DNA from 3 places in the Paraburkholderia sp. GAS38 genome. Region 3 is predicted to be linked to each of the others. Evidence: riboswitches for the same ligand, from Rfam matches in the RefSeq annotation. Region 3 holds a riboswitch; each other region holds the start of a gene.

Region 1 (10,701 bases), on a different contig from region 3:
GGTACAGGGAGACGGCGCCCACGGTGACGACGAGCCCCAGCGCCACGGCGATGACCAGCTCGACGAGCGTATGCCCGCGCGCTCGAATCCGCCTGCGCGGATGAATCTCACGCGGCTTCATTTCGCGAACGCCAGGGCGACGCACGAGCGGTTGGCGGAGAGCGCCAGATCGCCGCACGATTCGGGCTTGTCGATAATCTCGCCCGGCGTTCGCAAAGTGGCCGCTGCCGACCATGTGACGCGGGCGAACGAAACCCCGCCGCCGCGCTCGCTGACCGACGCATCGCCCTGGGGCAGCAGACTCGCCGCACGGGCGCTCCATTGCCGCAGGACAACGTCGCCGCCGGTCGGCGCGCGTGAGGCCTCGGCTACGGCATCAGCCACGAGAGCTGCATGTTCGCGCGACGCTGCGGCACGCGCCTCGCGCGCGATCCACAACTGCGAAGCAATCAGACCGAGGGCCGTGACTGCGGTCAGCGCGACTGCGAGCATGACCTCGATCAGCGATGCGCCGCATGACTGTTCGACTCGGATGGTTTTCATGACGTCGCTCCACAAGCACCGTCCGCAATGCGCGGCCGTCCGCCCGCAGCGATGCGGATGCAGCGCCGCCAAGGCTCGCCGCGCGTGACCTGCGAAGGCACATGCGGTGCGATGTCGAAGCTGCGAAAGCTGCCGATCAACTGCCCCGCGGGCGGTGTGAAGGTAAGGTTGGTCTGCGTCCCGGCAATACTCACTGCCGCGAGTTCGGTTTGCGCGCGCAATACCGTGGACATTCCACCGCGCTCGACCATCACCGCCCAGCCGCACGACCAGTCCGCGACTCCCACGCGGCACGCTTGCCCCGAGGCCAGACAGTGGCGCGCCGCATCGACGCGGCACACCGTCACGCGCACGCCGCGCCGAACCGCCTCGCTGCGGGCGTAGGACAGCGTCGACAGCAGCGCCCGGGCTCGTGCATCGACCTGATCGCGCATGCGCCAGGCAACCAGCGACGGCGTCGCCATCACCGCAGTGACAGCCAGAACGGCGACCACCACTAGCGTTTCGATCAACGTGAAACCGCGGCGACGCACACGCGGCAATTCGGCATCCTGCTTCATCTGCATTCCTTAGCTTCGAAAGAATGCAACCAATTTACTCAGGCAGGAGCGTGTCGACAATCGGCCGAACGGCCAGGTAGCGAGCGTGCGGCGTCACCGGCAACAATGTCGGCGTGACGCATACAGAAAGGGAATACCGATGCTATTACGAGAACAATCAGCGCTTACGGGGCGGCTTGGGCGGCGTGGCCGCACGGCGAAATTCTTCAATGACGTCTTCGAATTCAGACACGTCTTCGAAGCGGCGGTACACCGAGGCAAAACGGACGTAGGCAATCGTGTCGAGCTCGCGCAACTCGTTCATCACGAGTTCGCCAAGACGCTCACTGCGCACTTCGCGTTCGCCACTGCCCAGCAACTGATATTCGATGCGGGCGACCGCCGCGTCGACCGCGTCCGCAGCAACCGGGCGCTTTCTCAGCGCCAGTTGCATGCTCGCGACAATCTTGCGGCGATCGAATTCAGTGCGGCTGCCATCCTTCTTGACGACCGACGGCAACGCCAGCTCGACCCGCTCATACGTCGTGAAACGTTTGTCGCAGGCCGGGCAGCGGCGGCGCCGGCGAATCGCGGCGCCGTCCTCGGATACGCGGGAGTCCACGACCTGCGTATCGTCGTGCCGGCAGAAGGGGCAGCGCATCGTCGCTTACTTGTAGACCGGGAAGCGCTTGGTCAACTCGGAGACCTGCGTGCGGACGCGTTCGATCGTCGCGGCGTCTTCCGGGTTGTCCAGCACGTCGGCGATCAGGTTACCTACCTGCTCGGCTTCCTTCACGCCGAAACCGCGCGTGGTCATGGCAGGCGAGCCCAGGCGCACGCCGCTCGTGACAAACGGCTTTTCCGGATCGTTCGGGATCGCGTTCTTGTTGACCGTGATGTGCGCCGCGCCGAGCGCCGCTTCAGCGGCCTTGCCGGTGATGTGCTTCGCACGCAGGTCGACCAGCATCACGTGGCTTTCGGTGCGGCCCGAAACGATACGCAGACCGCGCTTGACAAGCGTTTCCGCCAGCACGCGAGCGTTATCCACGACCTTTTGCTGGTATTCCTTGAATTCAGGCGACAGCGCTTCCTTGAACGCAACAGCCTTACCGGCAATCACGTGCATCAGCGGACCACCCTGGATGCCCGGGAAGATAGCCGAGTTGATCTGCTTTTCGAACTCGGCCTTCATCAGGATCACGCCGCCGCGCGGACCGCGCAGGCTCTTGTGGGTGGTCGTGGTCACGAAGTCGGAGTGCGGCACCGGGTTCGGATAGACGCCCGCCGCAACGAGACCCGCGTAGTGCGCCATGTCCACCATGAAATAGGCGCCCACCGACTTCGCGATCTTCGACAGACGTTCGAAGTCGATGCGCAGCGCGAACGCCGACGCGCCCGCGACGATCAGCTTCGGCCTATGTTCCTGAGCGAGCTTTTCAGCGGCTTCGTAGTCGATATCTTCCGCTTCGTTCAGGCCGTAGCTGACGACGTTGAACCACTTGCCCGACATGTTCACGGGCGAGCCGTGCGTCAGGTGGCCGCCGTGGGCGAGGCTCATGCCCATGATGGTGTCGCCCGGCTTGAGCATGGCGAAGAACACACCCTGATTCGCCTGCGAACCCGAGTTCGGTTGCACGTTTGCGGCTTCGGCGCCGAACAGTTCCTTCACGCGGTCGATCGCGAGCTGCTCGACGATGTCCACGTACTCGCAACCGCCGTAGTAGCGCTTGCCCGGATAACCTTCGGCGTACTTGTTGGTGAGCTGCGAGCCTTGCGCAGCCATCACGGCCGGGCTCGTGTAGTTTTCCGACGCGATCAGTTCGATGTGATCTTCCTGACGGCGGTTTTCCTGCTCGATCGCCTTCCAGAGTTCGGGATCGACGTTGGCGATGGTGCTTTGGGCTCTATCAAACATACGGGTTCCGTTGAGTGTGTTCAGGTTGACCGGATCTCGCGCCGAATTTCGTGCAGAAAGCGTAGTGGGTACGCGGCGCTGCTGGCGGCTGGGCCAGCCCTGACGTGGCGGATGAAGATGGGCCGCACACGCGAGGCAGGACAGCCACCGGCGGCGCAGATGAATGCGCGCGGATCACGGCTGCCCAGGCGAACGGCAAAACGGCACCCTGCGCTTCACGGTGGGTCGCTCCACCTTGAACCTGTTTGGTTCTATCGCCAGTCACGCAGGGATGAGCGCGTTAGTGTATTGGAAGCGCCCCGAATAGGCAACCGCGTCTCCGCCAGGCTCACGGCCACGGCGCAAACCCCGTTCACGAGCGTCACAGCCGGTCGTCGCATCATCGGCGTCCCGCCCGGAATCGGAGAGGCAGCGGCTCTCGCCAGCCGGTCGCAAACATCTGATGAAAACGGCACACAGGCAGGAGCCGCCGGCGCCCTGCATGCCCACTCCGGTGCGCCCGATCCGGCCACGGTCCGCGCGCCGACCGTCCCCAGCCAGTCCGCCCGCCTGACGGTAGTCCGCTGGGACCAGGGTCATTCTTGCCGCAGCGCCGCAATGGAAGTAGGCTTGGCAACTTTCCCCCCTCCCGACCAGGAAACCGCAATGATCGTCTTCGTCACCGGGGCGTCCGCCGGATTCGGCGCCGCCATCGCCCGCACTTTCGTCAAGGGCGGCCATCGCGTCGTCGCCACCGCGCGCCGCAAGGATCGTTTGCAAGCGCTTGCCGACGAACTAGGCGAGGCCCTTCTGCCGTTCGAACTCGACGTGCGCGACAGCGCCGCCGTCGCGGCCGTGCCCGCCGCGCTGCCGGAAACGTTCGCCGCCATCGACGTGCTGGTCAACAACGCGGGCCTCGCGCTCGGCCTCGAGCCGGCGCAGCGAGCTAACCTCGACGACTGGCGAACCATGATCGACACCAACTGCACCGGACTCGTACAGGTCACCCACGCGCTGCTGCCGGGGATGGTCGAGCGCCAGCGCGGCCACGTGTTCAACCTCGGCTCAGCGGCCGCCAACTGGCCTTACGCGGGCGGCAACGTGTATGGCGCCACCAAGGCATTCGTGCGCCAGTTCAGCCTGAACCTGCGCGCCGATCTGGCCGGCACGCCGCTGCGCGTGACCGACGTCGAACCGGGCCTGTGCGGCGGCACGGAGTTCTCGAACGTACGCTTTCGCGGCGACGACCAGAAGGCTGCTAACGTCTACCAGAACGTGCAGCCGCTGACGGCCGAAGACATCGCCGACGCGATCTACTGGACCGCGACGCGCCCGGCACACGTCAACGTCAACACGATCGAACTGATGCCGGTTGCGCAGTCGTTCGCGGGGCTCTCGGTGCATCGCGGTTGAACGCCTTGAGCCGGAGCGCCGCCCCGAAAATAACGCCGGGGTGTGCGTTCCGGTAAAATGCGCCGCATGAATATGTCCCCCAGCGAGTCCGGCGCCGAAATCGGCTTCACCTGGCCAATTCGCGTGTACTACGAAGATACCGACGCCGGCGGCATCGTGTTCTACGCGAACTATTTGAAGTTTTTCGAGCGGGCGCGCACCGAATGGCTCCGCGCGTGCGGCGTCGAGCAGGATCGCCTCGCGGAAGAGACAGGTGCATTGTTCATCGTACGCAGCACTGCAGTCGACTATCGTGCGCCGGCCCGGCTTGACGATCTCGTGAAAATTGTCAGCCGCCCTGAACGAATTGGCCGCGCGTCGGTCGATTTCTCGCAGGAGGCCTGGCGTGACGGCACGCTGCTTGCTACCGGAAGCATTCGGGTCGGCTGTGTCGACCGGGTAGCGCTGCGTCCTGCCGCCATTCCAGCACAGGTTCTCGCCGCATTGCGGCGCGGGCCGAAGCTTACTGCGCCCAACGTGTCAACGGACAACGCCTGAACATCGTTGTTACGGGGCCAGTGAACTCGTATCGATCAAGCAACACAAAGCATGGTTCGGCCCGCGGTTTGCCGATGCTTCCGGTTTCCCCACGGAAAGCTTCGACGGACCTTGCAGCCGGACGCCCCCTTTCGGGACGTTACAGCGAACCTATATGAACACTACACAAGATCTATCGATCATTTCTCTCGTTCTTAATGCGAGCCTGCTGGCGCAGGCAGTGATGGCACTGTTGCTGTTGCTGTCGCTGCTGTCGTGGACGTTTATCTTCCGCAAGTGGTTTGCGATCCGCCGGGCGCGCGCGCAAACTGAACGCTTCGAACGCGATTTCTGGTCCGGTGGCGACCTGCAGGCGCTGTATCAAAGCGCAGCGAACAACCGTCACACGATCGGCGCACTCGAACGGATCTTCGAATCCGGCATGCGCGAGTTCCTCAAGGGCAAGGAAAAGCGTCTCAACGACCCGGGCCTGATCCTCGACGGCGCACGCCGCGCCATGCGCGCAGCGTTCCAGCGCGAGATGGACGTGCTAGAGGCCAATCTGTCGTTCCTCGCCTCGGTGGGTTCGGTCAGCCCGTACATCGGTCTGTTCGGCACCGTGTGGGGGATCATGAACGCGTTCCGCGGCCTCGCCAACGTCCAGCAAGCCACGCTCGCCAACGTCGCGCCCGGCATCGCCGAAGCGCTGACTGCAACGGCCATCGGTCTGTTCGCCGCCATTCCGGCGGTGGTCGCCTACAACCGTTACGCGCACGACATCGACCGTCTGGCGATCCGCTTCGAGACCTTCATCGAAGAATTCTCGAACATCCTGCAACGTCAGGCGCACTAAGGAGTCCACGATGGCCGGTTCCTCCAGTCGCTCCTCCAGTATGCGCGGCGGCCGTTCGCGCCGCGCGATGGCCGACATCAACGTCGTGCCGTATATCGACGTGATGCTCGTGCTGCTCGTGATCTTCATGGTGACCGCGCCGCTCGTCGCACCGTCGATCGTCAATCTGCCTACTGTCGGCGGCGCTGCGCCGCAACAGCAAACACCCCCGGTTGTCGTCAATATCCGCGCAGATGGCAACATGAACGTCAAATATAAAGACGACAATGGCGCCATGCAGCAGGAAGACATGACGCGCGCGGATCTGGACAGCTTCGTCACCGACCGCGAGCAGTCGCATCCGGATCAACCGGTGGTGATCGCCGCTGACAAGACGGTGAAGTACGAAGCCGTGATGAACGTGATGTCCGACCTCAAGGCTCGCGGCGTCAAGCGCGTTGGCTTGCTCGTCAAATCGCAATGATCCGCAAGAATTCCGCCCGCCCGCTCCAGCCACCGCGTGAACGCGGCACCTGGCGAGCCTTTGTGCTCGCGCTGGTGATGCACGTGCTGCTCGGGTTCTTCCTGTACCACGGCATTCAATGGCAAAACAGCACGCCGGCCGGCGCCGAAGCCGAACTGTGGACGGACGTACCCGAGGTAACGACGCCCCAGCCGCCCCCGCCTCCCCCGGTGCCGGTGGCCCCTGCCCCGCCGCTGCCTGACGAGCAGGCCGATATTGCGCTGCAGGAAAAGAAGCGTCAGCAGCAGGAAGCCGCCCGCCAGGCGCAGCTCGCCGAACAACAACGCCAGCAGCAATTGCAAGCGCAGCAGGAAGCCGAGGCGAAGCGCCAGCAGCAGCTCGCGGCCGACCAGGCTGCGCAACTGGCCGCCCAGAAGGCCGCGGCAGCCAAGCTGAAGCAACAGCAGCAGCAACAGGCTGACAAGCTCAAGCAACAGCAACTCGCCGACCAGCAAAAGCAGGATCAGTTGAAGCAGCAACAACAGGAAGACCAGCAGAAGCAGGCCCAGGCGGACGCGCAGAAGAAGGCCGATGCGCAGAAGGCGAAGGCAGCCAAGGCGGCGGCCGATGCAGCGCAAGCGAAGAAGGTCGACCAGGAACGTCGGGCGCGGCTCGCGCAGATGCAGGGTATGGCCGGCGGTGAAGGCTCTACCGGCAACGGTCTTGCGAAGAGCGGCACAGGCACTGGCTCGGGTGGCACGTCAACCTCGCCGGGCTACGCGGACAAGGTCAGGCGGCGCGTGCGGCCCAACATCGTATGGTCGGGCGACACGCAAGGCCTGGAAACCGAAATTTCCGTGCGTTGCTCACCCACCGGCACGCTGCTGGACGTGACGGTGACCCGTCCCAGCAGCAATCCCCAATGGGATGCAGCCGCTGAGCGGGCGGTCCGGGCGTCCGATCCGATGCCGGTCGACGTGGATGGAAAAACGCCGTCGAGCTTCAAGATCACCTTGCGACCAGCAGGTTGACAGCAGCCCATGCGCCCCGCCCAGCGTGGCGCGCCCGGGAACGAATTGAACGTTTCCGGGTCTGTCTGCTGTCATACCGTGTTAGAAATCTGATTTTTTGGGAATCCATACAGCATGACTTTGATGACCAAGCTAGGCCTGCGGACTTTGGTGGCGTCGTGCCTGATTGCGGCCGGCGGCGCTGCGCACGCGCAACTCAACGTCCTCGTCACGGGCGTCGGCTCCACCCAGTTCCCCATCGCAACGGCGAATTTCGCCAATGAAGCGAGCTCGCCGCAACAGGTCAGCACGATCGTGCGCCAGGATCTGCAGCGCAGCGGCAAATTCACCAATATCGACGCCGGCAGCACGCCGGTGGCGGAAACGGATTCGGTCGACCTCGGCAGCTGGAAGGCCAAGGGCGCCAACGCGTTCGTGGCCGGCAGCGTGAACCGCCTGCCCAACGGCCAATACGAAGTGCGCTTCAAGCTGTACGACACGGTCAAGGGCGAGAGCCTCGGCGGCCTCGTCCTCGTCAGCCCCGAAAGCGGCCTGCGGATGAGCGCCCACAAGGTGGCGGACTACATCTACGCCAAGCTGCTGGGCGATCGCGGCGTGTTCGCCACGCGTCTGTCTTATGTGATCAAGACCGGCAACCGCTACCAGTTGCAGATTTCCGATTCGGACGGCCAGGACGCGCACATCGCGCTGTCGAGCCCCGAGCCGATCATCTCGCCGGCGTGGTCGCCTGACGGCACGAAGGTGGCCTACGTATCGTTCGAAAAGAAGAAGCCCATCGTCTACATCCACGATCTGCCCACGGGCCGTCGTATCGTCGTATCGGACCAGAAGGGCAACAACAGCGCGCCGGCCTGGTCGCCGGATGGACGCACGCTGGCAGTGGCGCTTTCGCGCACCGGCAACACGCAGATTTTCGCCGTCAACGCTGACGGCAGCGGCCTGCGCCGGCTGACTCAAGGCACCTCGATCGACACCGAACCCAACTACTCTCCTGACGGACAGTGGATCTATTTCACCAGCGACCGCGGCGGTCAACCGCAGATCTACAAGATGCCGGCGCAGGGCGAAAGCGCAGGCGCGGCTCAGCGCGTCACGTTCACGGGCAACTACAACACCAGCCCGCGCGTGAGCCCGGACGGCAAGCAACTGGCCTACATCTCGCGTGTAGGCGGGGCCTTCAAGCTGTACGTCCAGGACTTGCAGTCCGGCTCGGCAACCGGCCTGACCGATACAACACATGACGAATCGCCCAGCTTCGCGGCGAATGGTCAGTACATTCTTTACGCCACACAGGTGAACGGCCGTGGCGTGTTGGCCGCAGTATCGACCGATGGTCGCACTCGGCAGGTCCTGTCCGTTCAGGGCGGCATCGTTCGCGAGCCGTCCTGGGGCCCGTTTATGCAATAACACACAAGGAGAGTAACAATGATGTCCAAACTTCGTATCGTATTTGCCGCATTGCTGGTCGGTGCACTCGCTGCATGTCACTCGGGCGTCAAGCTCGACGACAACGCCAATAAGGGCGGTGCTGTCGCCACGCAACCGAACCCGAATGCAGTCGCACAGGTGAACGTGGACGAGCTGAACGATCCGAACAGCCCGCTCGCCAAGCGTAGCGTCTACTTCGACTTCGACAGCTACTCGGTCAAGGACGAATACCAGTCGCTGCTGGGTCAACACGCCCGTTACCTGAAGGCACATCCGGAACGTCACGTACTGATCCAGGGCAACACCGACGAACGCGGCACGAGCGAGTACAACCTGGCACTCGGCCAGAAGCGTGCTGAAGCTGTGCGTCGCGCACTGTCGCTGCTTGGCGTGCCGGATTCGCAAATGGAAGCCGTGAGCCTCGGCAAGGAAAAGCCGATGGCCGACGGTCATGACGAAGCGTCGTGGGCACAAAACCGCCGCGCCGACCTCGTCTACCAACAGTAATAGGTGATGAGCCGTATGACGCAACGTTTCTCCTGGCTGCGCTTTGCTGCAGCCGCCTGCGTGGCGGGCTCGGCCTTGATGGCCGCGCCGGCTCACGCCGGCATGTTCGACGACGACCAGGCCCGTCAGGCGATTCTCGATCTGCGTACCAAGACCGATAGCCTGTCGAGCCAATTGTCGGCCGCACAGCGGACCATCCTCGATCAGTCCAACCGCCTCGACCAGCTCAACCAGCAGGTCGCGACGCTGCGCGGGCAGAACGAGGACATGGCCAACCAGCTTGCCACGGTGCAGAAGCAGCAGAAGGACTACTACACCGATCTCGACACGCGGCTCAAGAAATTTGAACCGCAGCAGCAGACGGTCGACGGTGTGGAAGGCACGGTACAGCCGGGCGAGACGGACGCGTTCAATGCGGCTTCAACGCAGTTCCGCAACGGCGACTTCAAGAACGCGGCGGCCTCGTTCCGCAGCTTCATCGCCAAGTATCCGCAGAGCCCCTATCAGCCGACCGCGCAGTACTGGCTCGGCAACGCGCTGTATGCACTGCGCGACTACAAGGGCTCGACGGCGACCTGGGAAGGCGTCGTGAAGAATTACCCGCAGCATCCGCGTGCGCCGGAAGCGATGCTCGCGATTGCCAACAATCAGCTCGAACAAGGTCAGAAGGCTGCGGCCAAGAAGACCCTCGAGCAGATCGTCGCGCAATACGGCAGCTCGGACGTCGCACAGTCGGCACAAAGCAAGTTGTCGCAAATCAAGTAGTTTTACAGGTAGCAGTAAACGCGTAGTGTCGGATGAAACGCCACGCGCGCCTCTCGCCGGGAAGCCCAGGGCAGTCGATGCCTTGGGCTTTTCGTTTTGTGGCGCGGCGCTGGATGGGTTGACAGGATCGAAGGCTTATCGCTATAATCCCGCTTCTCTTTTGGGTCGTTAGCTCAGCTGGTAGAGCAGCGGACTTTTAATCCGTTGGTCACAGGTTCGAATCCCGTACGGCCTACCAAGAAAACCAAAGGGTTACAGGCGTAAGGCCTGTAACCCTTTGTCCGTTTACGGCTTCATGTAGGCGCTGTGTAGGCATTCTGGGTCAACATCGAACCATGTCAACCGCCCGGCGTTAGCGCGTTTTGACATCAACGATTTATTGTCTGCCCCTTCACGTACCCAATAGCTAGAGCGATTCCCAAAACCTGTCGAAGGATTGCGCTCTCGGCTTATCGGCCAAGCCCGTGCGCTATATATGCGCCACGGTTGTGGGAGTCAGGTCTCGTAGCGCGACAGTTAATATCGACCGCCCGTGATCTTGCGCTACGGTACCCTTGAGGAACGACAACGCGAGAAGGCGCTGGGTGTGTGGGGAGATGATGTTCATCCGAAGAGTTTACTGATGTTCTTCGCCATAGCCACCCGACCACGCCTTTCTCCTGCCGTCCGATGGCTTTTGTCCCCTCTCATTTTTCCGTGATATTCCAAATGCCCAGCCTCCCAAGTTTCGCAGCGAACTGGACCCGGGCAGAGCGCCAGTCGATTGCGCA
Region 2 (10,701 bases), on a different contig from region 3:
GCGGCTGCACGATACATCGAGCGTTTCGCGGCGCCGCGTGCGCAGCCCGCGCATGCAACGAGCGCGCGCGTCGAACTGGGCGAGGTGCAGCGGGCATGAGCTCATCTTCCACGTCGACGTTGGCAAGCGCAGCGGGCGAGGGCGGCCATCCGTCCGGCGGTGCGTTGCCGGCCATGCGTGGCGCGCGGCTCGCTCTGCTGACCTTTGCGTTATCGCTCGCCACCTTCATCGAGGTATTGGACTCGACGGTCACCAACGTCGCGGTCCCGGCAATCTCGGGCGGTCTCGGCGTGTCGAACAGTCAGGGCACGTGGGTCATCAGTTCCTACTCGGTGGCGGCCGCCATTGCGGTGCCCCTGACCGGCTGGTTGTCGAGGCGGGTAGGCGAAACACGCCTGTTCGTGAGCGCCGTGATCCTGTTCACGTTGACGTCGCTTTTGTGCGGCGTGGCAGGCGACTTCCACCTGCTGGTGATCTGCCGCACGCTGCAAGGCCTGTGTTCCGGGCCGATGGTGCCGCTCTCGCAGACCATCCTGCTGCGCACCTTCCCACCCGACAAGCGGGTCGTGGCCCTCGCCCTGTGGGCGATGACGGTCTTGCTGGCGCCGATCTTCGGGCCGGTTGTCGGCGGCTGGATCATCGACAATTTCTCGTGGCCGTGGATTTTCCTGATCAACCTGCCGATCGGCCTGTTTTCGTTTGCGGTCTGCACGGCGCTATTGCGTCCGACCGGCCGGCCGTCGACGCGCGAGCCGATCGATCTGGTGGGCATCGTGCTGCTCATAGTCGGCGTCGGCTCGCTGCAGGCCATGCTCGATCTGGGCCATGACGCGGGGTGGTTCGATTCCTCGCTGATTCTTGGCTTGGCGATCGCGGCTGCGCTCGCGATCGGCTCCCTGCTGATCTGGGAGGCGGGCGAGGCGCACCCGGTTGTCGATCTGAGCCTGTTCCGGGATCGAACCTTTTCGTTCTGCGTACTGATCATCTCGCTGGGCATGATGAGTTTTTCGGTCGTGGGCGTGATTTTTCCGCTCTGGTTGCAGGCGGTGATGGGCTACACCGCCTATCACGCGGGACTGGCCACCGCGCCGCTCGGCATTCTGGCGCTGGTGTTTTCGATTCTGGTGGGGCTGTTCTCGGCACGCTTCGATGCGCGCGTCCTGGCAACTTCTGGATTTCTCGTATTCGCGGGCGTGCTGTGGTGGGATGCACATTTCACGCTGACGATGACGTTCACGCAGATCATTACGCCAGGACTGATTCAGGGCATCGGCCTGCCGTGCTTCTTCATTCCACTCACGGCCGCGACGCTGTCGCGCGTGCCGGACGAGAAACTGGCGGCGGCCTCGAGCCTGTCGAACTTCCTGCGCACGCTATCGGCGGCATTCGGGACCGCGATGAGCGTGACCTTGTGGGACAACCGGGCGAGTTACCACTACGACACGGTTGCGCAATCGGTCACTCAGGCATCCGCCAATACGCAGCGCTTTGTGCAGGCGCTGCATGGGATGGGCGTGAGCGGCACGCGCGAACTCACGACGCTGCATCAGATCGTGCAGCAGCAGGCGTACATGATGGCCACGGGCGACATGTTCTTCATGGCGAGCGTCACGTGCCTGGTGCTGGCCGCGATGATGTGGTTGACACGTCCCAGACGCGGCGCGGCCGCGACGCTGGGTCACTGAGCCGACGATGGAGCGAATGCGATGACGACCCTTGGCGCACTGGTGGTTCTGTTTCATCCGACGGCCGACGAACTCGCGCGGGTGGTCGCCTTGCGCGAGCGTTGCGACGGCCTTACGGTGGTCGATAACTCGCCGCAAGTGAATCCGGCGGTCGCCGCGCAACTGGCGGCGCACGACATCACGCTGCTGTACAACGGCAATCGCAACGGCATCGCGGGCGCGCTCAATGGTGGACTAGCGAGCCAGTTCGAGCAGGGCATGGATGCGGTGGCCCTGTTCGATCAGGACTCCGTGGTGCCGGCCGGCTATTTTCCGGCGATGCGCGACACGTGCGCCGCGCTCGGCACGGGGGCATTCATGGCCGGACCGCGCATCTTCGATGAAAACGATCAGCGCTTCCTGCCCGAACTGGCGAGCGACGGTCTCACGGTGCAACGTCTCAAGCTGCACGAAGGCGTCGCACCGCAACGCTGCGCCTTTCTGATTTCTTCGGGCTGCCTGGTTTCGCGCAAGGCCTTCGAGACGCTGGGCCGCTTCGACGAAGCGTTGTTTATCGATCACGTCGATACCGAATACTGCTTGCGTGCCCTGGCGCGTAACGTCCCGCTATACGTCGTACCGTCGTTGATCCTCTCGCACAGGATCGGCGAGCGGCGTCGCCATAAGCTGGGTCCGTTCCATATGACCGCGACGCATCATCCGTGGTATCGGCGCTATTACAGCGCCCGCAATGCGATGCAGCTCGGACTGCAGTACGGCATGCGCTTCCCGGTCGCGATCGTGCCGAACTTGCTGACACTTTGGCAGATCGCGCAGGTCCTCCTGCTCGAAGAGGACAAGCTCGCCAAGCTCAACGGCATCCTCCTCGGCGTGTCGGATGGTCTGTTCGGACGTCTCGGTCCGCTGGAGCGCACGCGGCCCGCGCTTGCCGCACGCTTTGCACACTCGGCATCCGCTCACAGGACGCAGTACGAATGAGGCACGCTCTTTTAACACGGCTGCTGTGGCCGGTTCCCGCGCTGCTGGTCGCATATACGCTCGCCGGCTGCGTCGACGACGCCGGTTTGCATGCAAGCGTCAAACCGTTGACGCCCGCTGTCGATGCGCTGGTCGCGACGACCGGCACCCAAAACAACGGCACATGGCCCGCGCCCGGCTGGGTCGAGCAGTATCGCGATCCGCAACTCAACCAACTGGTGAGCGAAGCGTTGCAGCAGAATCCGGATATGCAGATCGCCAAGGCCAGAATCGGCGTGGCGCAGTCGCAACTGGAGCAGTTTGCTTCGCTGACGGGCCTCACGGGAACGGCCGGCGCCACGGTGACCAAGGCGCGCTTGCCGCAGCCGCCCAACGTCGCGAATGTGTCGGTCGACGGCCAGACCTTTCCGGTGCAGTTGTTCAGCGATCCGACCGCCTCGCCGTCCGCGCTGTTCGCAGGACTGAGCTATCAGTTGGACCTGTGGGGCAAGAATGCCGCCTTGACGCGCGGACTGATATCCGAGCGCGACGCCGAGCGCGTGGACGCGGAAGAGGCGCGGCTCTCGCTGACCGTCGCACTGGTGACGCTGTATTTCGAGCTCGACCGCGCCTTCGCGATGCAGGACAACCTGCGCGAGAAGCAACATGCGAGCGACTACGTCAGCGAGGTGACGCGCGAACGTTTCGCACGCGGTCTCGACAACGCCTACGACGCCGCCGACACAGCACTCAAGCAAAACCGGCTGCTCGCGCAGACCGAGCTCAACGACGAGCGCATCAAGCTCACGCAATTGCAGATCGGGGTGCTGACGGGCCGCGGCGCGGAACGAGGATTGTCGATCCGGCGGCCGCAACTCGCCGACGTCGACGATGCGGCGCTACCTGCACGCCTGCCGGTGGATCTGTTGGGGCGGCGGCCGGATATCGTGGCGGCCCGGCTGCGCGCCGAGGCGGCCGTGGCGAATGTCGATGCGACGCGCGCGCAGTTCTATCCGGACGTCAATCTCGTCGCCTTTGCGGGTTTGACGGCGCTCACGCCGGCCTCGCTGTTTACCCGCTCGGCGTTGACCGGCTCGGTCGGGCCGGCGATTTCACTGCCGATCTTCGACCGCAGCCGCCTGCGCGCGAAGTTGGGCGGCGATTTTGCCAGTGTCGATTCGGCTGTTAGTCTGTACAACAAAACAATCGAAGGGGCACTGGGCGAAGTGGCGCAACGCCTGACCTCGCTGCGTACCGTGGACAAACTGGTGCAGCAGCAGGCGCAGGCCGTCGACGCGGCGACGCGTATCGTGTCGATCGCCGACGAACGACACCAGCGCGGCATGGTGATGCAAAAGGACGTGATGCTGGCCGACCTGACGCTGCTGGACGAGCGCGCCGAGCAGGTCGACTTGCAGACGCAGCGCCGCGCGTTGCAGGTTGCGTTGATTGGCGCGCTAGGCGGCGGCTTCGACGAGCAGACGCTCGCCGGGCCGCCGATTTCCCATTTCCAGGCTGCTTTTCCATCACACGGCCGCATCACGGATACGCACTTCGACTGAATGTATAACGACATCAAAGAACATACTCAGGCCAGCGAAACCGAGGCTGCCGCCGCGAAGCAAGCCGCCAGACGTGCGACTCGCCGACGGCGGCTCGCGCTTTTTTTAGGGGCTGCGGCAGTAGCGGCGTTGATCGCGCTTGCGTGGTGGGGCTTCACCGCGCGCTTTTACGAGGAAACCGACGACGCCTATGTGGCCGGCAATATCGTGCAGATCGCCGCGCAGATTCCGGGCACGGTGACGGACATCCTTGTATCCAACACGCAGCGCGTGCGGGCTGGACAGAGCCTCGCGAAGCTCGACGATACCGAGGCGGCGGTGGCGTACACCCAAGCCCAGGCGCAGCTTGCGCTCGCGGTGCGGCAGGTCGCCAACGCGACGCTCTCGCGCGGCTCGTACGTGGAGGCGATCAAGGCTCGCCGCGCGGAACTGGCGCTCGCGCAACAGGCATTGGCGGCGCGCGACCACTCCGCGATCGAGATCGTCTCGCCCGAGGAACTGGCGCACGCTCGCGAAACGGTGGCGGTCGCCGAGGCGAATCTCGCTGCGGCGCAGTCGCAGCTCGATGCGGCCCGTGCGCTGGGCGGCGGGCAAGCGCTCGAGGCCAATCCGACGGTGCTCCAGGCCGCCGCGCAACTACGGCTTGCGTTCCGCAATCTGCAGCGTTCGACGATCGTGTCGCCCGTGGACGGCACAGTGGGGCAGCGCTCGGTGCAAATCGGGCAGCAGGTGGGCCCGGGCGTGCCGCTCATGTCGATCATCCCGCTCGAGCGGTTATGGGTTGAAGCCAATTTCAAGGAAGGGCAGATCCGCCATATGCGGGTCGGCCAGCCGGTGCGCATCGTGTCGGATGTGTATGGATCGCAGGTGGTGTATCGCGGGCGGGTGGAAGGGTTTTCGGCGGGGACGGGTAGCGCGTTTTCAATGCTGCCTTCGCAGAACGCGGCGGGCAACTGGATCAAGGTGGTGCAGCGGGTGCCGATTGTGATTTCTCTCGATGCGGACGAGTTGGCTGCGCATCCGTTGAGATTGGGACTCTCGATGCAGGTGTCGGTGGATACGCATGTGCGCACGGGGGCGCTGATTGGCAATGACGTGCCGCCGCCGGTTCAGCGTACGCGAGTGTATGACGAAGGGGCGGGGGAGGCCGAGAAGGTGATTGCGCGGGTGATTCGGGAGAATGAGGGGAAATAGGCCGGCCCCGTCCGGTTTCCGCAGCCGTTACGCCCTCTCCAATACCCCCACCCTCGCCAGGCTTGATTTGTTGAACGGATAGTCATAATATCCATTCCCATGACGCCACCCGCCATTTCGAAGAAGTCCCGCACCGCCAATGCCCGAGGCCGCCCGCGCGAGTTCGACACGCCCACCGTACTCGCGCACGCAAGCGAGGTGTTCTGGCGCCACGGCTACCACGCGACTTCGATCGACGACCTCTGCAAGGCAACCGGCCTGTTGCGCGGCAGCCTGTACGGTGTGTTCGGCGACAAGCACGGCATCATGCTGGCCGCCCTCGATCACTACGCGGACGGTTCGATTGCCCGGCTTGCCGAACGTCTGAACGCGCCGCTGCCGCCCATGGAGGCGCTGCACAGCGCCATTCTGCACTACGCCAAGGCGGCCGCCGCGCTGTCCACGCAACGCAGTTGCCTGATTACCAACACCGCACTGGAAATGCAGTCGGACGACGAGGCGTTGCGCGAGCGCATCGGCTCGATCCAGCGCCGCATGGCCACGCTGCTTGCCGCGGCCGTGATTCGCGGCCAGGCGAGCGGGGCGTTCAGTTCGACGCTCGACGAAAAAGCGGTCAGCAATTTTCTGCTGTGCATTATCCAGGGCCTGCGTGTGCTCGGCCGGGTCGCTCACGAGGAGCGCGAGTTGACCGCCATCGTGGATATCGCGATGCGCGCGCTCGTCTAAATTTTTTTGCCTAATTGTTGAACAAATAGTCATGAATAGTGAGTGCGCCAAATCCACGCCGGCGGCCTTCGCTGCGCCCGGCCGGGTGGCGACCTGCGCCCCACGCCTATGCCCATGCCTTCCAGTACAGCCTCGCTATTAATGCGCTATTGATGCTGACATGCATCGGACCAAGCATCCTGTTGGTGCGGCATCAGCAACTCGCGGTGCGGCATGCCAGCTAAATCGTGATAACCCCGCACCATTCCCGGTATTGCACTGCACCGCATTAATGCAGCGCTCCCGCAGTACTGGAAATTCATGGGTGATTGGGCTGTTTATGGATGGTTTTGGCAATAATTGATCAGATAAAAACCATTCAAAGATTCAAATGGATTTCAATGTCTGACAAATTATCCTCCGGCATCTTTTACGCTGGGATATTAGCCGTCGCGTAAATTGTTCCCGCGTCAGGCGTCTGGGAGCGGGCCTGAAACCCCATGAAGGATAGGGGTTTCGCCGTATGAGCATTGTTTCACCCAGTGAGCCGATGACCGAATTCCGATTCCCGTCTGCATGAAAACGGTATCAATAAAAATCGCTTGCAGACGGTAAATTCGATTGTTAATCTTGGCAAACTTTAAAATCTTTTGCCAGCCACCTGTCTGAGACAATGGGTTAAAACACGCCAAGGCCACTTCAACGCTTTAGTCCCGGGGATTGATATGCTGACCGCCACCCTCGATACATTCGATACACCAATCGCGCCGCTGAATGTCGGCGATGTGGTTACGCTCAAGTCGGGCGGCCCGCGCATGACGGTCACCTACTTTGGGCCCGTTGCGTTGACGGCGGGTGACTGGGTGGTTTGCCAATGGTTCGACGAGCATGGCGAACTGCGCCAGGAGATGTTCGAGCAGGAGCACGTCCGGCTCGAACCGCGCTCCATCCCGCCAGGCTCAGTCCACGTGGGCCGTTTCGCGCGCGTTGCCCGTCCCGGCTGACATGCGCCGCTCATTCAGCCGCTCGTGCTTGTGCTCGTGCGGCTCACCCGCTTGAGGTCTCACGCCGCCGGGGGCGCGTCTACGGCTTTGGCCATTTCGGTGGTCGGTGCCCAGCCGAGTCCCGCGTAAAGCGGCCGCCCCTTCTCCGTGGCGTGCAGGATCGCATACGGCAAACCCCGCTCGCTAAACGCCACCTCCGCCCGGTCCATCAGCGCGCGTGCTATGCCGCGCTGCCGGTGGCTCGGCTCCACATACACGTTCAGCACGTAGCCACGCCGGTCCTGTTCCGGGTGCAGCGGATGCGGCGGCCAGTCGATTGCCATCAGGCCGATGCCGGCCACCGGCGTGTCGCCGTCGAGCGTGATAAAGCCGAAATACGAACCGTCGGCGAGGCGCGGCTGCAGCCAGCTCCGAAAGGCCGGCGTCATCTGGTCGAGGACGGCCGGCTCGCGGCCGGCCTCACGGAACATCTCATAGCGGTGGCGGCAAATCAGGTCGAGGTCGCCGGCCAGCAGTGGGCGCGTGTGCAGCGTGCCCATGCTTACCGCCGCGCTTCGGTGGCCATGCGCACGGCGAGGCCGGCGAGCACGGTGCCCATCAGCCAGCGCTGCACGAGGATCCACGCGGGCCGCCTGGCGAGAAACACCGCAATCGAACCGGCCATGAGCGCGACCATCGAGTTGACGGTCAGGCTGAGCGCAATCTGCAGCGTCCCCAGCACCAGCGACTGCTCCAGCACATGACCGTGTTGCGGATCGATGAACTGCGGCAGCAGCGACAGATACAGCACCGCAATTTTCGGGTTCAGCAGGTTCGTGACGAAACCCATGGCAAACAGTTTGCGCGGGCTATCGGCCGGCAGGTCGCGCACCTGAAACGGCGAGCGGCCGCCCGGTTTGACGGCTTGCCACGCGAGCCACAGCATATAGAGCGCGCCGCCGAAGCGCAGCGCGTCGTATGCGAACGGCACGGCGAGCAGCAGGGCGGTGATGCCGAGCGCGGCGCTCAACATATAGAAGACGAAGCCGAGCGCCACGCCGCCGAGCGAAATCAGGCCCGCGGTGCGGCCCTGGCAGATCGAGCGCGAGACGAGGTAGAGCATGTTCGGGCCGGGCGTCAGCGCCATTCCGAGCGAGACGAGACCGAAGGTGAGCAGCTTGGCGAGTTCAGGCATGGCGGGGCTCCTTGGAGATTGATGCGGCCGATGTGGCTAAGACAACTGAGGCAGCAATACCCAGGCGCGCGGCGGTTCGCGAGATTGATGTCGCGGTCCGCGTTTCCCGATGGTGATCCATCTTCAAGCGCCAGTTGCGCGGACCGGACGATTATTCCACGCCCGGCGCGAAGCGGGCAAATCGAAGCGCTCATGGGCGACGCCTGCGCGTGCCGCGCGCTTGACGCGCCAGCCGCGCTTACCGGTCGCTCTTGTTGCGGTTCGCGCGGTTCTGCACGCGCTGGATCAGCATCACGGAAAAGCTGCGCATGCGGACCACGCGGCGCGTTTGCTCCACCTCGCTCGCGACGTCCTTCGGTGGGTTGGGCTGCAGCGCCCAATAGAGCGCCGCGAGCCAGCCGAAGCCGGTCCAGCCGAGGCATGCGTTGAACAGGGCGAGCGTCAGCAGATCATGACGTTTGCGCCGGTCGGCGAGAATGGCCGGCAGGAAGTACAACCCCAATGCAATGACTGCGGCTACGGCTTGAACGACCGTGCTGGCGCCCATCGCGGTTCCTCCAGGCGTAAGCGGATTCTTTCAATTGTCGCTCGAATGAGCAATTTGCGCAGTAATGGATGTGCTTTGGATAGGCTTTATTGCGAATCCCAACAGGGTGGACGCCACGCATGGCCTCGGCAGCGCCATGCTGCAGCGCCGCGCGACGGCTTGGCCGAATGGGGGACTTCAGGCCGGCACTGTTGAGGTCTATCATGTGCGTTTTGACCGACCGACCGGACAGCCAACATGATTTCCGACGACACCACCCAGCAAGCCAGGCAGATCAACCACGACACGCTACGCGAGTTTGTCGAGCGCAAGTGGAACGACGAGATCGTGCCGGCGCTGACGGACTATATTGCCGTGCCGGCCAAAAGCCCGGGCTTCGACGCGGACTGGGCCAGGCACGGCTTTATCGACCGCGTGGTGACGGACGCCGCGCAGTGGGCGGAGCAACAGCCGGTCAAAGGCCTGAAGCTGGAAGTAATTCGCCTGCCGGGCCGCACGCCGGTCATCTTCTTCGAGACACCGGCTACGCGCTCGGGCAGTACCGAGACCATCGTGCTGTACGGCCACCTCGACAAGCAGCCTGAATTCGACGGCTGGCGCAACGACCTCGGCCCGTGGACCCCCAAACTCGAAGACGGCAAGCTGTACGGCCGCGGCGGCGCGGATGACGGCTACGCCATCTACGCGAGCCTCACGGCCCTCGCCGCGCTCGACGCACAAGGCGTGGAACGGCCGCGCTGTGTCGGCCTGATCGAAACCTGCGAGGAGTCGGGCAGCTACGATCTGCTGCCGTATGTCGACGCGCTACGCGAGCGGCTCGGCAAAGTGGGGTTGGTGGTGTGCCTCGACTCGGGCGCGGGCAATTACGACCAGTTGTGGCTGACCACCTCGCTGCGCGGTCTGGTGTCGGGCGACCTCGAAGTGCATGTGCTCGACGAAGGCATTCACTCGGGCGGCTATGGCGGCATCACGCCGTCGAGCTTCCGCATCATGCGGCAACTGTTCGACCGTCTTGAAGACGCGTCGAACGGTAATCTGCTGCCAAAGGGTTTCCATGCTCCGATCCCGGCCGACCGTCTGCGCGAAGCAGAGGCGACCGCCCATATTCTGGGTGACGACGTCTGGAAGAAAATCCCCTGGGCATGCGGCCAGGACGGCCGTCAGGTGCTGCCCACCACCACCGATCCGAAAGAGGCGCTGCTCAACTCGACGTGGCGTCCGTCGCTATCGGTGACGGGCGCGGCCGGTTTGCCGGCTATCGCCGATGCCGGCAATGTGCTGCGTCCGCGTACCGCGTTCAAGCTGTCGTTGCGCCTGCCGCCGCTTCTCGATGCAGTCAAGGCGGTTGCGGAGCTGAAAGCGTTGCTCGAGTTCGATCCGCCGTACAACGCCAAGGTCACCTTCAAGCCGGACGCCGGCGCGGCCACCGGCTGGAGTGCGCCGGAGCTGGCGCCGTGGCTCGCAACGGCTCTCAACGACGCATCGCGTCAGCATTACGGCGCGGACTGTGCGTACATGGGGCAGGGCGGCACGATCCCGCTGATGAATGTGCTCAAGGAGGGTTTCCCGCATTCGCAGTTCATGGTGTGCGGCGTGCTTGGACCGAAGTCGAACGCGCACGGCCCGAACGAGTTCCTGCACGTGCCGTATGGCAAGAAGCTGACGGCGGCGGTTGCCGACGTGATCGCCGCGGCGCCTTGAACGGAAGGCGGTGCCGAACCTCAACCTGCTTGCTCACCGATACTGCGAATGAACGAACCTCGCGCTGCCTATCCGTCGCCGCTCAGCATTCCATCCGCAACGCTGCACGACTATGTGCGGGCCATCTGGGAGCAAGCCGGCAGTGCGCCGCGCGAGGCCGAACTGGTCGCCG
Region 3 (10,701 bases):
TTCCAGTTGCTGCGCCATACCGGAGCCCTGATGGGCTGGCTGCACTTTTTACGGGGTGGCCGCGTGTGGGGCGCGCAGCGCCGCTCGGGGCTGGTGGCGCACGATGAGGGCTGACCGGGGCCGGGGCTGACAGGGACGGACTGGCGGGAAACCCTACATATTGTCAAAAACATCGATCACGCACCTTCTAGTAGACTGAGTCCTTATGTTGGCCGCCCGTGCAAGTTACGGGCCCACCCAGATCTCAGACTGCAAGGAGGCGTTGCCCATGCATGTAGTTCCTTCGCTGGACAGCAGCACTATCGATGCGCCTACCGAGGCACCGGCCGAAGCCGCCGATGACACATCCACTGAGTCACTCAGTGGCGCGCCCGTGCGCGATCTGCGCCGCGTCCCCATCCACCCCGATTACTGGTACCCACTGGCGTGGTCGCGCGAGCTGAAGCGCGGCAAGGCGCACGGCGTCACCTTCGCGGGCGAGCCGATCGTGCTCGTGCGCACCGAGTCGGGCAAGGCGTTCGCGCTGGAAGACCGCTGTGCGCACCGGCAGGTGCCGCTGCACGGCGGCGTGGTGGATGGCGAAACGATTCGCTGCTGTTACCACGGCTGGACCTACGATTGCAGCGGCCGCTGCGTCGACATTCCGTATCTGGGCCGCGAGCGTTTGCCCAACGGCGTGCGCTCGTATCCGTGTCGCGAGGAGCAGGGGCTGATCTTCGTGTTTCCCGGCAATCCCGCGCTGGCTGAGGAACGTCCGTTGCCGCCGCTCGCTTCGGTGGGCGACAAGGCCTACAAGACGCGCCGCCTGGGCCGCGAAGTGAAGTGCCATTACTCGTTCATGCACGAAAACCTGATGGACATGAACCATCAGTTCCTGCACCGCAAGCAGATGGGGCAGATGCGCGCGCGTTCGCTGGGACGCCGGCGTGGCGACGACTGGGTCGAGGTGGATTACACGTTTGCGCGGATGGCCGGCGAACAGCCTATCGGCGAGGCGCTGGTGTTCGGACAGAGCCGCAAGGGGACGCAAGGCGCGGACAAGGACGTGATGACCATCCGCACCCAGTATCCGTATCAGACGCTGCAGATCCGCACCTCGGATTCGACGCTGGTGATGAACCTGTGGATCGTTTATGTGCCGCTCGATGCCGAACAGCGCACTAACCGCACCTTCGGCCTGCTGTCTATCCGCAAGCCGGGCATTCCGGTCCTGCTCGATATCGCGTGGCCCTTGCTGGTCTGGTTCACCGAACGCATTTTCAAGGAAGACCGCTGGATCGTCGAACGCGAGCAGGAAGCGCACGACAGGCAAGGCGCGGACTGGAATCACGAGGTGTTCCCGGTCATCAACGAACTGCGCGCGCTGCTGCGCGAGTGCGGTGCGCCGCCGTCAGCCGGCCATTTCAAGGGCGTGCGGATTGGGCCCGCCGAGGCGACGACATAACGCGCGCTCCGCTCGCGTTCATTCGCTCTCGCGGATGCCGGCTTCGGACAGGCCGGCTCCGCTCGCGAGGCCGGCCGTGCGCCTGTTCTGCAGCCACGGCCCGGCGATCGAAGCCACCGCGCCGATCGCTCCCATTGTCAGCGACAACAGCACGATCAACAGGCCGGTATGCCCACGTCCGGCGAATAGGCCCACCAGCAAGCCCGCGAGCGGCTGGGTCAGGTTGTTCAGCAGGATGATGACGCCCGTCGTTTTACCGTAGTCCTTTGGCGGAATGATCTTTTGCCGGGCGCTGCGGATATAGACGTTGAACATCTTGTCGAAACCGATAATCAGCACGAAGCCCACCGCGTAGCCCCACGGACTGGCACTCGCGCCGGCGATCACGCCGCCGAGGCAGATCGCCAGAAACGCCAGCAGCCCTAGCGTTTTCCTGGAAAACGAGGCGCGGGCGATGGTCAGCAGGATCAGCACGGTGGCGATGGCGCCGATGGTTTGCAGTACCGCGTAAAAGCGTCCCGATTGATGATGGATGCCGGTGACCATAGCCGCGGAGGTGGCGAGCGTCACGCCGATCACGAGATTCTCGGCGGCGGCCAGCAGGATGACTTTCTTCAGGCCGGGCAGACGCATGACATGCTCTACGGCGGTGCGCAGCGGCTGCGTCCAGTGACCCTGAGGCGGTTCAGCCGCCGTGGCCTGAAATCCGCTCACGCGCTGCCACAGCACGAATGCGGCGTCGGCGATCAGGAACAGCGCGCCGGTCGCGGCCACCACGAATTCCCAGCGCCACCAGCCGAGCAACAACGCGGCGGCCATTGGGCCGAGCACCACGCCGAGCTGGTCGGCCAACTGCGAGACGGCCAGCACGCGCTCGAACTTATGAGCCTTGAAGATCTGCGGGAGCATGACCTCACGCGCGACGAAGCCTTGGCTCGTGAGGATGCCGCAGCAAGCGGATAAAGCAATCAGCCAGCCGATGCCACCGCACAGCGCATAGCCCACCACCCCCGCGATACATACGACGGCCCGGTACGTTTGACTGATACGCATCAGCTTGAGCGGCGAGAAGCGATCGCTGAGCGCGCCGAACAGTGGGAAGAACAGATAGCGCGGCAGCGCCTCGACAAAGAAGGCGATGCCCGACCACGACACCTTCTGGGTCGTCTGGAACACGACCAGCGGGACCAGGAAGAGCAGAATCTGGTCCGCCAGCCGCGCAAAGAAAAGCGAGCAGAAAAAAGCCTGATGGTTGACGCGCACGGTTTGATCGCCTGTTGTTCGCTGCGTGACGACTGGGCAGCCGCACACTTGCGGACAGACTGAAGGATACCGCGGGAGACGCTTAACGTATGGTTTGTGCCCTATACCGCTGTCCGCGCAGGCGCCGCGGTGGCGGAGGTGATTGAGATATCTTTCGCGGCTTTTGCGGTTCTATGCGTCAAGCACATTTGACGAGCGTATGCTGGAGGAAGCCGGTTGCTCTGCCAGATCGGCGAGCCGGCGTCTGCATGCTAGCGTGCAAATCATCCGAAAAGCACTCCCTAATGTCCGTTCCCGGCGACTGAAATTGGCTTAACTACGGATGGGCGCAATTCACGTTCCCGAGTCTTACATTTGACGTTCCATTTCCGGGCTTGGCGAAGAGCCCTTCACCAGTTCTTGAAATAATCAACGGCAAGGATCGCGGAAATGAAACGCTTACTCTCGATGCTCGTCCCTATGGCTGGGGCAATGTGTAGTACTGCTAATGCTCAAGGCAACCTGACGATCAACGGAACGACCTATACCTATTGCGCGGCGGAGAACCAGCAGTGCTCGTTCACGGGTAGTGCGCTCGTGGTGTTCGGCACGACGAGTCCCTCGCTGATGTACGACATTAATGGACCGTTTACGAACGGCGTGGATTGTGCGAATGGTGTGGTATCCGCGACCGATCCGGCCTACGGTTATGCGAAGAGTTGCTGGTATGGTCCGACGGGGACGCCCACTTCTACGCCCGCCCCGACTCCGACTCCCGCCGGGACGTTGACGAAGTGCGCGTCCGAGAATGCGGCCTGCGCGTTTACGGGGACGAAGCCCGTCACGTATGGAGGCAGTACGACCGCCAACAATGTGACCAAAACGTTCACTAACGGTGTGACGTGTTCCAACACGGCTTTCGGAATGGATCCCGATCCAGGTGTGTTGAAGGCCTGCTGGATTCCGGCGATTGTGACGCCGACGCCGACACCGACACCGACACCGACGCCGACGCCGACGCCGACGCCCACACCGACGCCCACACCGACGCCCACACCGACGCCCACGCCCACACCCACGCCCACGCCCACGCCCACACCCACACCCACACCCACACCCACACCCACACCCACACCCACACCCACACCCACACCCACACCCACACCCACACCCACACCCACACCCACACCAACGCCCACACCAACGGGCACCATCGCCTGCGCCAAGCCCACCACCACCGCGGGCGGCACGCCAATCGGCCTCATCACAGCCGACACGCCAACCGCCAACGGCACCCGCCTGTTCGCCGAAGCCACCGCGTTTCAGGTGTCGTTCATCACGGCGGCGCCTTCGGCAGACACCGTCGTATGGTCGATGCAGGACCAGTTAGGCAACATCAAAGGCAGCGGCTCGTTTGCGGTCCCGAGCGGCACGCAGACCAGCACGATGTCGTGCAACGCGGCCGTCTCCGGTTACTTCGCCATCACGGCAACGCTGTCCGCAGCGGGTGGTACCTTACCCCGGGCCGGCACGCGGCCCACGGGAATCACAACCTTCGGTATCCTGCCTAATTTGTCCGCCACGATCCCGGTTGTGAGCTATGCGCATCAGGAGCAGCATCGCTTCGGCATGCAGGGCTTCAACGACAACGGCGCCATGCTGGCGGACCTCGGGGTTTCGCAGACGATCGACAACCGTCAGCTCTCCACGATGGAACCGACCGCCGCGAACACGTGGACCCCGGCTCTATCCGACCTCGATCCGTTCTATACGAATGGGAAGATCATGCGGCTGATCCGTCTGGACGGCATCCCGGCATGGGCCAGTCCGACCGGCGCTTACCAGGACGACACCAATGCGCCCACGAGCGAGACCTATTACCAGAACTATATGGCGCGCGTCGGCACCGATTCGGTGGCGATTCGCCAGGCCTATTTCCCGAATCAGCAATACGACTACTACCAGGTGACGTGGGAACCGCAATGGGCCGATTCCACCGCCAACTTCGTGGCCATGTATGCGGCGGTTTACAAGGGCCTGCACTCCACCGACGCCAATGCGGTGGTGATGGGCACCACCAACCCCTTCCCTGGGAATTGCGTGACGCAGTGCACGCAAGGTTATCTGCAGACCTACGTTCCGCTCGGGCTGGGGAGTTACATCGACGGTGTGACCACGCATGGCTACTACAACGCCGGGACGTATCCGGCGCATCCGCCCGAACAGTACGACACGGACCCGAACCCCGCGAACGTCGCAAATGCACTGGATCAGCAGATGCGCTCGCTACGCGCCGAAATGCAGACGTTCAAGCCGAACATGCGCTTGTGGTCCACGGAGCTGGGCATCAGCTACGACGCGGGCGCGGCGTACGGTTCAAGCTATCCGCCCGCCAACGAACTGTACGGGCAAGCGGCGGTCGCGATACGTGCGCATCTCATCATCCTCGGTGAGGGGGCGCAGGTGACCTACTTCTTCTATGGCTCGGACTTTCCCGCGGAGGTCGGCGACGGCACGTTCTTCGACATCGTGGACGCGCAGGGTCAATACGGCGCCACCAATCTGAGCCCGAAACCCGAGGCGATGGCGATGGCGGCGCTGACTCGCGTGATCGACGGCACGCAGACACTCGGGCATCTCAACGGCTTGCCGTCGATGGTCTACGGCTATGCCTTCCAGCAGCTTAACGGCGGCTCTGTGATCACCGCGCTGTGGACGCACAACAATGCGGACTGGCCGACCTCGGCGGGCACCTATAGCTCGACCTACAGTACGACGTATGCGCTGAGCGTGGACTCGGCGGGGACGAGCGGCCATGTGACGGTGATCGACATGATGGGCAATCCGTCCTCGGTGGCGTATAGCAACGGCGTGGTGAACCTGACGCTGACGGAATCGCCGATTTACGTGGTGTCCTCCAATGCGACGGTGATGAAGAGCAATGTGACCGCGCCGGTGGGGTATACCGGACAGTAGCGATGGATGAGCGCGCGGTGAGTGTGCGATGGGACGCCGCGCCTTGAGGTAAGCTGCGAACGTTCCGTTACCCGCTTGCCAAAGCATCCAGATGAATCCAACGCCCGAGAGTCTTGTCGAAACGCTGTCGCAACGAGGCATCCAGGTTCCGGAGGGCCGACTCCGAATCGTCGGATTCGGCGATTCCGAGGCGCTCTCGGCCGAACTCATCGCGCTGATCCGCGAGGGGACCAAGCGCGGCACCTGCAGCATGCTGTGGTCGTGGGAGTTTGAGGGCGAGGACATTCCCGCGGTGGGCGACATCGGGATCGTGCTCGATTATGCCGATCGTCCGGTGATGATTCACCGCATCACGCGTGTCGAGATCGTGCCGTTCAACGAAGTGTCCGCCGAATTCGCCGCCAGTGAAGGCGAGGGCGATCGCTCGCTTGCGTATTGGCGCAAGGCGCACTGGGATTTCTTCTTGCGCGAGTGCGCGCAGATTGGCCGCACGATCGACGAAACCATGCCGCTTGTCTGCGAGACCTTTGAGGTGGTGGAGACGTGGGCGTGAGTTATCATATGGGCCTGCGCGACTGGCGAGAAAAGATGGATCACCATCGGGAAGCGTAGAGGCCGCACCGCCGTTCGCCTGGGCATCTTGATCGTTCTCTATGGAGACTTCCAATGACTGCCCTGATTGCTACTCTGACCGTTCCGCCAGCTTTTACATTCCCCTCTGCTGTACCTCTGTCGCGGGCATTCCCTCCTCCGCAGGGACTCGTACTTGCCCACCTTCGTTTTGATCTACTGCAACGTAGCGGCTTTGACACCGCAACGGCCGGGAGCTGAGCGATGAACCACCCTCTGACATGCCTGATCCTGGACGGCAAAGCGGTTGCAGCCCAGGGCGAACACGACCTGTCCGCACGCGTCGCCGCGCTCAAGGCAATCAACGGCGCACGCACGCCGATCCTGGCCACCATTCTGGTCGGCGACGATCCCGCTTCGGCCACTTATGTGCGGATGAAGGGCAACGCGTGCCGGCGCGTCGGCATGGACTCGCGCCTCGTCGCTTTGCCTGCCGGCAGCACCACGGACGAAGTCCTCGCCGAGATCGGCCGGCTCAACGCCGACCCAGACGTTCATGGGATCTTGTTGCAACACCCGGTGCCGGCTCAGGTCGACGAGCGCCGCTGCTTCGATCACATCTCGACCCTCAAGGATGTGGACGGCGTGACGAGTCACGGCTTTGGCCGGATGGCGCTCGGCGAGCCGGCGTTCGGCCCCGCCACGCCCACCGGCATCATGCGGCTACTGGCTCACTATGGGATCGAGCTTGCCGGCAAACGTGCGGTGGTGGTCGGGCGCAGCGCCATTCTGGGCAAGCCGATGGCGCTGATGCTGTCGAATGCAAACGCGACCGTCACCTTGTGTCATTCGAAGACCGTGAATCTCGAAGCGGAGGTGCGGCGCGCGGAAATTGTCGTGGGCGCAGTGGGCAAGCCGAAGTTCATTCCGAACCACTGGATCAGAGATGGCGCGGTCGTGATCGACGCCGGCTACCATCCAGGCGGCGTCGGCGATATTGATCTCGACGGACTGGCAAGCCGTTGCGCGGCGGTGACGCCCGTGCCCGGCGGCGTCGGACCGATGACGATTGCGACGCTTATCGCGCAGACCGTCGATGCCGCCGAGCAGGTTGCCCACCCCACCGGCCAAACCGATTGACCAAAAAATTAACGCGCGTTAGCATCGTCCCATGACCTTCGCTACCCGCTCACTCGTCTGCTTCATGCCTGCATGCTGTCAAAGCCTGCCAGCGGGAGCTTGCGTCTAGCGCGTCGCGTTACGTCACGTCCGAGCAAGTCCCGATGGCCACCTGTTGAAAAACCGGTGGCCTTTTTGTTTTTTGGGCATCCCTAACCCCCAACACTCAACCCACGGAAATGCCGATGTCTCTCGCCTTGTACGACACCTGGTCGCGCGCGCTGCGCCCGTTCACTGCTTTGCAACCCAGCCACGTGGGTCTGTACTGCTGCGGACCGACGGTGTACGACCATGCGCATATCGGCAATCTGCGCACCTACGTGTTCGAAGACGTGCTGCGGCGTGCGCTCGCGCTAAACGGCTACGAGGTGCGGCATGTCGTGAACATCACCGATGTCGGTCATCTCGTCTCCGATGCCGATGAAGGCGAAGACAAGATGGAGAAGGGCAGCCGACGCACGGGCGCATCGGCCTGGGAGATTGCCGAACGCTATACCCGCGCATTCATGAGCGACTGGCAAGCACTCAACCTGCTGGAACCCACCGTGTGGTGCCGCGCGACGGACCATATTGCGGAGCAGATCACCTTCATCGCCGAGCTGGAACGCAACGGCTACACATATCAGACCAACGACGGCGTGTACTTCGACACCAGTCGCCAGGACGACTACGGTTATCTGGCGCGCCTCGATCATGCGGGCTTGCAGGCCGGCAAGCGGGTGGCCGTCGGCGAGAAGCGGCGCGCGACCGACTTTGCGCTGTGGAAATTCAGCCCGCCCGACTCGACGCGGCAAATGGAATGGGACAGCCCATGGGGACGCGGTTTTCCGGGCTGGCATATCGAGTGCTCGGCGATGTCGGCCAAATACCTGAGTCCGTGGTTCGACATCCACTGCGGCGGCGAGGACCACATCGCCGTGCATCACAGCAACGAGATCGCACAGACGCAGGCTTGCCACGGCACGCGGCTTGCCAACTTCTGGATGCACGGTCATTTTCTGACGCTCGATGCCGCCAAGATGTCCAAGTCGGATGGCGACTTTCTGCGCCTGCAGAGTTTGACCGAGCGTGGGATCGATCCGCTGGCGTACCGCTATCTTTGCTTGAGCGCGCATTACCGGAGCAAGCTGCGTTTCAATCATGAGGCGCTCGATGCCGCGCAAGCTGCATTGGACAGACTGCGCAAAGCGTATGCGAGCTGGCCTGCGGGCGGTACGGTGGACGCGGGATTCGTTGCGCGCTTCAATGCCGAGGTCAATCAGGATCTGAATTTGCCGCGTGCGCTGGCGGTCGTGTGGGAGGTGGTGAGAAGCGATCTGCCGGTGGAGACGCGTCGGGCGACGGTCGAAGCCTTCGAACCGGTGCTTGGATTGCGGCTCGCCGATTGGCATGCAGAGGCGTTCGAGATTCCGGCGGATGTGGCCGTGCTGGCTCAACAGCGTGAGAGGGCTCGCGCTGCTAAGGACTGGGCCGAGTCAGACCGGCTGCGTGAGACGTTGAAGGCAGCGGGTTGGCAGGTTGAGGATGGTGTGGGCGGACAACGCTTGAGTCCGCTGGCCGGGACTGGGATCCAGGAGCGGAGTTGAAGCGATGCTCTACCGAGGCGCGGCTCAAGCTCACGCTCACGCTCACGCCTAGCCGCGCCCCTCTGCGCAACAACGCGGCAGCGGGTGTGCGCTAACGCTTACGCTAGGGAAGGTCAACGAGACCGGGTATCTCATCGACGCTCTCGAGTAGACGCAGTGGCGACTGATCCGCCAATTCCTTGCGCGAACCGTATCCCCATAGCACGCCGACTGAACCGATGCCATTCGCATGAGCGGCCAGCAGATCCACAGAGCGATCGCCGATCATCCTCGCCTGCGGATCGACAGCACCGTCGCTTAGCAAACGCGCGATTTGCTGTTGCTTCGTCACGCCGATATCGCCACCGCTAATAAAGCGAAAATGGTCGCGTATGCCGAACCGGTGCAAGATCTTGTCCGCGAAGTTTGCGAGCTTCGACGTGCAGATGCCCATGGGGATGCCCTGTTGCGCCAGCGCATCGAGTGCGGTGTCGATGCCAGGGTAGAGCGTATTTTCTGCGAAGCCGGTTTCGGCATAACGTTCGCGATACAGCAAGATCAACTGGCGGACCTCAGCTTCGGGCGCGCCGGTGACAACCCGGAATGTGTCGTCGAGCGGAGGTCCCACATACTGCGCGACCTCCGACTCGGGAAGCGCCGTATATGCAGACTGCGCTACGATCATTGCTATCGCTGCGCGTTCTCTCGCCGTCCTCCCAAGCAGCATAAACGACACCTCCAACCCTACCCGCATATGAAAAGCGCTCGCGCCTTTTTCGACCGACTCAATCAAGACTATCTGACGATTCATCAAAAGGAATGCGAGCTCTTCTGGCTAACACACACCGGCCAGAGCGACGACCACGACGCGCAGGGCGCGGCTGGTCTCGCACGCAGAACCTTCCTCGCAGACGCGCAACGCCTGGCGCAAAGCCGCGACCATCTCGCGAGGATTGAGGCCACGGCGCAGTGTGACGAGCGCGATGGGCTCGTGACCGGCCTGCGCGGCTGGGTCGCGGCCTTCGAAGGCAACGCGATGGGTAGCGAGCGCGCCAACGTGTTGCTGACCGAGCTGATCAAGATGGACGCCGAGCTGTTCGCGTGCCGCCAGGCGTACAAGATGCATCATGTCGGCGCGTCGGGGCTTACCGAAGAGGCCTCACCTGCCACGCTACGCTCGAACCTGGCATCGAACCCGGACGACGCGTCACGCAAAAGCTCGCACGAAGCGCTGCATGGACTCGAACGCTGGGTGCTGGACAACGGTTTCCTCGAGATTGTGGCGAGGCGCAATGCATTGGCGCGTGAACTCGGCTATCGCGACTTCTTCGACTACCGGCTGCGCACCGGCAGCGGCATGAGCCCCGAGCAACTCTTTGCGATCTTCGACGAGTTCGAGCGGAGTACACGCGAGGCGCATTTCGCCTCGTTGAACCGCCTCGTCATGGAGCACGGCGACGCGGCCTTGCAGCCGCACAATTTACCCTACCGGATGCGCGGCGGCGCGGCGCAAAAGGTGGACGCCTACTTTCCGTTTAGCAAGGCGCTGGAGCGTTGGGCGGAATCGTTCCGGCGACTTGGCGTGTCGTATCGCGGCGCGCGGATCGAAATCGATTTGCTGGACCGGCCCGGCAAGTTTCCGACGGGCTTTTGCATCGCGCCCACGCCGAGCTATCGCGACGACAGCACCGGCTGGGTGTCGGCGGATGTCCGCTTCACCTCGAC

Evidence for each region. A riboswitch is a leader RNA that binds a small molecule or an ion and turns the genes downstream of it on or off. The one in region 3 is predicted to bind ZMP and ZTP.
Region 1: another riboswitch for ZMP and ZTP. It lies ahead of glyA (serine hydroxymethyltransferase); the one in region 3 lies ahead of P3T42_RS27505 (tetrahydrofolate dehydrogenase/cyclohydrolase catalytic domain-containing protein).
Region 2: another riboswitch for ZMP and ZTP. It lies ahead of P3T42_RS11555 (LysE family translocator); the one in region 3 lies ahead of P3T42_RS27505 (tetrahydrofolate dehydrogenase/cyclohydrolase catalytic domain-containing protein).

What each region holds. Positions count from the first base shown of each region.
Region 1 covers NZ_JBNDJO010000005.1:276,264-286,964, forward strand. The annotation lists gene P3T42_RS14610 (PilW family protein) at 1-121, opposite strand, end outside; gene P3T42_RS14615 (type IV pilus modification PilV family protein) at 118-543, opposite strand; gene P3T42_RS14620 (GspH/FimT family pseudopilin) at 540-1,109, opposite strand; gene nrdR (transcriptional regulator NrdR) at 1,261-1,743, opposite strand; gene glyA (serine hydroxymethyltransferase) at 1,750-2,997, opposite strand; ZMP/ZTP riboswitch at 3,173-3,272, opposite strand; gene ydfG (bifunctional NADP-dependent 3-hydroxy acid dehydrogenase/3-hydroxypropionate dehydrogenase YdfG) at 3,643-4,389, shown strand; gene ybgC (tol-pal system-associated acyl-CoA thioesterase) at 4,447-4,926, shown strand; gene tolQ (protein TolQ) at 5,081-5,758, shown strand; gene tolR (protein TolR) at 5,769-6,221, shown strand; gene tolA (cell envelope integrity protein TolA) at 6,218-7,231, shown strand; gene tolB (Tol-Pal system beta propeller repeat protein TolB) at 7,346-8,638, shown strand; gene pal (peptidoglycan-associated lipoprotein Pal) at 8,657-9,166, shown strand; gene ybgF (tol-pal system protein YbgF) at 9,182-9,931, shown strand; tRNA gene P3T42_RS14675 (tRNA-Lys) at 10,094-10,169, shown strand.
Region 2 covers NZ_JBNDJO010000004.1:260,374-271,074, reverse strand. The annotation lists gene P3T42_RS11595 (nucleotide disphospho-sugar-binding domain-containing protein) at 1-99, shown strand, start outside; gene P3T42_RS11590 (DHA2 family efflux MFS transporter permease subunit) at 174-1,685, shown strand; gene P3T42_RS11585 (glycosyltransferase family 2 protein) at 1,707-2,663, shown strand; gene P3T42_RS11580 (efflux transporter outer membrane subunit) at 2,660-4,204, shown strand; gene P3T42_RS11575 (HlyD family efflux transporter periplasmic adaptor subunit) at 4,205-5,398, shown strand; gene P3T42_RS11570 (TetR/AcrR family transcriptional regulator) at 5,498-6,124, shown strand; gene P3T42_RS11565 (YodC family protein) at 6,829-7,107, shown strand; gene P3T42_RS11560 (GNAT family N-acetyltransferase) at 7,167-7,646, opposite strand; gene P3T42_RS11555 (LysE family translocator) at 7,649-8,281, opposite strand; ZMP/ZTP riboswitch at 8,333-8,429, opposite strand; gene P3T42_RS11550 (superinfection immunity protein) at 8,520-8,828, opposite strand; gene P3T42_RS11545 (M20 family metallopeptidase) at 9,066-10,529, shown strand; gene P3T42_RS11540 (malate/lactate/ureidoglycolate dehydrogenase) at 10,578-10,701, shown strand, end outside.
Region 3 covers NZ_JBNDJO010000013.1:227,460-238,160, reverse strand. The annotation lists gene P3T42_RS27530 (glycosyltransferase family 2 protein) at 1-114, shown strand, start outside; gene P3T42_RS27525 (aromatic ring-hydroxylating oxygenase subunit alpha) at 269-1,444, shown strand; gene P3T42_RS27520 (MFS transporter) at 1,463-2,707, opposite strand; gene P3T42_RS27515 (hypothetical protein) at 3,179-5,662, shown strand; gene P3T42_RS27510 (ASCH domain-containing protein) at 5,754-6,215, shown strand; ZMP/ZTP riboswitch at 6,224-6,306, shown strand; gene P3T42_RS27505 (tetrahydrofolate dehydrogenase/cyclohydrolase catalytic domain-containing protein) at 6,497-7,372, shown strand; gene cysS (cysteine--tRNA ligase) at 7,597-8,997, shown strand; gene P3T42_RS27495 (HAD hydrolase-like protein) at 9,101-9,787, opposite strand; gene P3T42_RS27490 (M3 family metallopeptidase) at 9,968-10,701, shown strand, end outside.